One region of the Peribacillus sp. NPDC058075 genome, then DNA from elsewhere that is predicted to be linked to it. Evidence: predicted binding sites of a transcription regulator. Region 1 holds the regulator's gene; the other holds the start of a gene.

What was found. The regulator NrdR, encoded in region 1, represses ribonucleotide reductase genes. The targets are predictions, from matches to a motif close to AACACNATATATNGTGTT.
Region 2: the regulator NrdR is predicted to act here: its motif matches at 1,343-1,360, upstream of ACFVS1_RS04965 (vitamin B12-dependent ribonucleotide reductase).

Annotation. Positions count from the first base shown of each region.
Region 1 covers NZ_JBHVSL010000001.1:616,677-619,093, reverse strand. Annotated here, with positions in the region: gene ACFVS1_RS03140 (replication initiation and membrane attachment family protein) at 1-659, opposite strand, end outside; gene nrdR (transcriptional regulator NrdR) at 718-1,179, opposite strand; gene speD (adenosylmethionine decarboxylase) at 1,450-1,830, opposite strand; gene ACFVS1_RS03125 (glyceraldehyde-3-phosphate dehydrogenase) at 2,176-2,417, opposite strand, start outside.
Region 2 covers NZ_JBHVSL010000001.1:976,889-979,305, reverse strand. Annotated here, with positions in the region: gene ACFVS1_RS04965 (vitamin B12-dependent ribonucleotide reductase) at 1-1,192, opposite strand, end outside; gene ACFVS1_RS04960 (lipoate--protein ligase family protein) at 1,581-2,417, opposite strand.

The DNA.
Region 1 (2,417 bases):
ATCGAGGATTTTATCCCGGCAAATAAAAGGTCAAAATCAAATAAGTCATCAAACCCCGATGGCTCGACGCCTTCCGTCCGGTCGATGTATTGCTGTTCTGGAATCGGTTGCCATTCATCTTTCGCTTCATCCGTTACATATAAAGAGTCCAAATGATCTGATGAGAATACTTCCGCAAAAGATTTAGTCACACCTTCATATTGATCGGGTAAGATATGGTCATCACAAAAGAATCTCTTTAACCGGTTGAATTGCGCTTTTCCGATTTTTTTGTATAAGTAAATATTCAGCATTCCATCCGTGAAAAACTGCTGGGGGGAAAGCGGCGGGTTTAACTCATAGATGAATTCCTTCGTTTCATTTTTCGATTTCTTATATACATTCAACAGACCGATTCCCTCAAGTAAAAGCCGTGCTTCGTAAATATCACCTAACTTAAGGCCGATGGTATTCATTAATTGATAATGTGAGGAGGTTTCCGACCATAGCCTGTTTTCCTCCAACTCACTCCATAACGTCATATATAGGCTAATGCAGATAGGTCCAATAAGAGGTTGATATAGTCGGGTAAGTATTTTCCGATCATAATCATGAAGCAGCCCCGCAGATGAGACCAAATATGAATCAGCTGGGAGCAATTCTTGCCAATGCTTTGACATCTCCATTCAAACCTTTCAAAAGATGTAGTGAAAAAAGAGCCAAAGTGAATCTTCAGCTCTACTTTCTTTCTTTATTTATCAAATCTTTCAATTCATCGATAAAGACATTGATGTCTTTAAATTGTCGATAGACGGATGCGAACCTTACATAGGCAACCTCATCGACTTCTGCCAGCTTGTCCATCACCATCTCGCCGACATTGTCGCTTTTCACTTCCGATATGCCCTGGTTGCGCAGTTCTTTTTCTACATAACTGGTAATTTGCTCTAATTCTTTCAAGGGAACCGGACGTTTTTCGCAAGCCCTGATCAAGCCGCGCAGGATTTTATCACGACTGAACTCTTCCCGCGTCCCGCCCTTTTTCACTACAATAAGCGGTGTTTCCTCCACCTTTTCAAATGTCGTGAATCGAAAACCACATGCCTCGCATTCACGGCGTCGTCGAATCGATTTACTTTCATCGACTGGCCTGGAATCGAGCACTCTTGTTCCATTATATTGACATGATGGGCATTTCATCATTATCAGCTCCGTATTTTATGTAGGACTCCCCTATCTAAATGTTCCCCAAGGAATTACTCTCTATCTTAATCTTATATTAAATGGAACGGACAGTACAAGTAAAAAGTGTAACTTCCGGCAGCAGGCATTTTTTGTTCTGCCGTTGAAGCACCGTTGTGAAAGTCTTTATGCTGCAATGGCAACCTCCTTCTATAAAGGGAAGCAGACTGCCGATTGATTGCATTAAAAAAGAGATGCACCCATGGCATCTCTGTGTATACGTGTTTTTTATAGGGCACTTATATTGGCTTTTTTCATTTGTACAGGACCTAATCCACGTGGTAATTCTATGTTTTCACGTGTTTGCGCATTTAAAGCTTCAGCAATATAATCTGCCGCAATATTCGGATCCAAGTTACCGCATGTATAGACATCAATGCTCGCATAGCCGTGTTCTGGAAAACTGTGAATCGTTAAGTGTGATTCAGAAATGATGACAACCCCGCTGACTCCTTGTGGAGCAAATTTGTGAAAGGCAACTTCTCGTACCTCTGCACCTGATTTTAAAGCAGCATCAACAAAAATCTTTTCAATTAAATCGATATTGTTCAGTTTTTCAAAGTCACAACCCCAAAGTTCAGAAATGACGTGTCTACCCATAGTTTCCATAGTGTAAGCTGTTTCCATATTAAGCTTCCCCCTTACCATGATTTAAAAATAAGTTCTGATAACTACCACGGGGGAAAGTTAGTCCAAAGAGGTCCTAACCCTTTAAGTAGCCATCATGCAAACCGCTATTGAAGAAGTTCACGATTCATAGTATATATGGTTTGAATTTTTTTTGCAACTCCAAATTGAATTTTTGGAAAGATAAACTTTATATGTAATAGGGATATTGCGATTGGAGCAAATTCTGTTTTCTGGTTTATTCAGCGCCTTAAAGCAGCAAGGAATTAATGGATCACGTATTAAAAATAGCCCGCTAAAAAATTTTAGCAGGCTCATTTTTTCATTTTATTTTACTGATAATTCGACTTCTAAAGTTTTTTTCAACTCGGAGCCAACTAATTTCACAAGGTCCACTACCCGGTTGGAGTAACCCCATTCATTATCATACCATGCAAGGACTTTCACTTTCCTGTCCCCGATCATCATCGTCGTCAACCCATCGATGATTGCCGAGTGTGGATTCGTTTTGAAATCACTTGAAACTAAAGGTTCCATCGTGAATTCCATGATTCCTTTGAGTTCATTTT
Region 2 (2,417 bases), 360 kb from region 1:
TTTCAACATCTGGAAAACGCAACTCATATTCCTCATCTTGTTCCGCCGCTTCCATAAATTCCTTAGTCAGGCAAATCGAGATGTTGGCTCCAGTCAGAAAATCAGAATTATGGACACTGTACGTTCCCCCTGTACGGAGCTTTTCTTCTGCATCCCTAATAATTTTCTCGCTAAATCCGCCTTGGCCAGGAATCTCCTTATAATTAATGATCCCTTGATACATAGCCGTTTCCTGTTCCGTGTGCGGCGTGAATTTCAATTTATCCGTCGCATATTTCTTGATGGCTTCATCTTGAGTATTTTCCACTAGGTAACGCAGAATCCTTGGGTTTTGCATTTTAGAAATGATGAACTCCGCAATATCAGGATGCCAATCAGCAAGCATAATCATTTGCGCGCCCCGTCTGCTACCGCCCTGTTCAACAAGATGCGTCAGTTTTGCAATATCGTCAAGCCATGAGACTGAACCGGAGGATTTTCCATTTACCCCTTTTGCCAGAGTGTTTCTAGGACGCAGTGTCGACCCGTTCGTTCCCACTCCGCCGCCGCGACTCATGATTTCCATCACTTGTTTTCTATGTTCTGAAATCCCTTCACGTGAATCCGGTACGAATGGCATTACATAGCAGTTGAAATAAGTAACATCCGTATTGGAACCCGCCCCGTATAATACTCGACCTGCCGGGACAAAATTAAGGTTCTTTAATTCTTCATAGAATTTATTGAACCATTCCGTTCTCTTTTCTTCCGTGGTTTCCACTGATGCCAATCCCGTTGCATTACGTTTCGCAATTTGTTCATAGTATATTTCAAGCGGCTTTTCGATTATATCCAACGGACGGTTTACAATTCCCGTCTCCACTTCTTCCGGATTATCCAATACGCCACGGAATTCTTCATCCACCAATACTTTGGCTTTTTTGGTTTCCCAATCAATTTCAACGATGTAACCGAGACCCCTTGCCGGGAATTTCGGATCTTCCTTAATCGTCAACACGACGAAATCGCCTGCCGAGAGTGTGATTTTTTCAGTATCCTTAAAAGAATAGCGGTCAAGCATGACTAGACGGGACACTCCCTTATGTGCCATTTTCATATCAGCAGTTACAGGGTGAACCTGGGGAAATAAAGAAATATCCTTATTCAACCTTTCTAGATCAACCTTTAAAGCTTCTTTTATTACAACCGACATAATTCCCTCTCCTTTATATGTTTCATGATCCGTTCTTGCTGCCGCAAAAATCCTTATGTAACCTTACATGTCCGTTTCGCTTAACAAGTACCCTAAATTTATCATAGCGAAACTCAAAAATCAATATATAGTGTCGTATTAAATATTTCAACCACTATATATTGTGTTTGTTTTGAATAACTTTTTATTTTGTCAAACGATAAATCAATTAATATAGTTAGCAAAAGGGAGGAAAATGTCGATTTACGATAATTTTTCATCAGATTTCAATTAATTTGGACCTTGCTTTTTCCCCATCCCTTTTAGGGCTTATCCCTGCAAGGGATGTGTTATTTGGTCAAACAAATCTGAAAAAACTTTTTTATTATCCACTCTGATTTTGCTTCCTCTATCTCATGAGATTCCATTCATCGCTTTCATATTTGCTTTCTGCAATGGCCTTCACTTCCAGCAATTGCTTTTCGGTAAGGACATATGGCTCTAAATCGACCGAAAGTCCTTCGGCAAAACCTTTTTCAAAAGCTTCTTTCGCCTCAGGGATGGTAATCTTTCTCCCTGCGATGTCATTTATGGCCACAGCTTTGTTTTTTAGGTTTTTTTGCATTCTCTCTTTAACCCTGTCATTTGAGAATTTAAATACGCTAAAGAGTTTATCATCATCAAGGTCAAGCAAAATGGATCCATGCTGAAGGATGACGCCTTTTTGCCTGGTTTGAGCGCTGCCAGCGACCTTCCTGCCCTCAACGACCAGTTCATACCAGCTTGGAGCATCAAAGCAGACCGAAGACCTGGGCGATTTTAAAGCCGCTTTTTCCTGATCGGTCCGAGGCACGGCAAAATAAGCATCCAATCCCAGATTCCTGAATCCCATTAATATTCCTTCAGAAATGACACGATATGCTTCAGTAACGGTAGTCGGCATTCCCGGATAGGATTCTGGAACGATTACGCTATAAGTCAATTCATGCTCGTGCAGTACCGCTCGTCCTCCTGTTGGCCTGCGGACAAAACCAAGACCCTGCCTTTTGACCTCTTCCAAATCAATTTCCGCTTCCGCCTTTTGAAAATAACCGATCGACAATGTAGCTGGATCCCAGCCGTAAAAGCGTATGATTGGCGGAATTTCCCCTTTGCTTTGCCAGTTTAACAGCGCTTCATCCAGCGCCATATTAAAAGCCGGTGAACAATACCCCGAATCTATAAAACCCCATTTATCTTTAGCCAT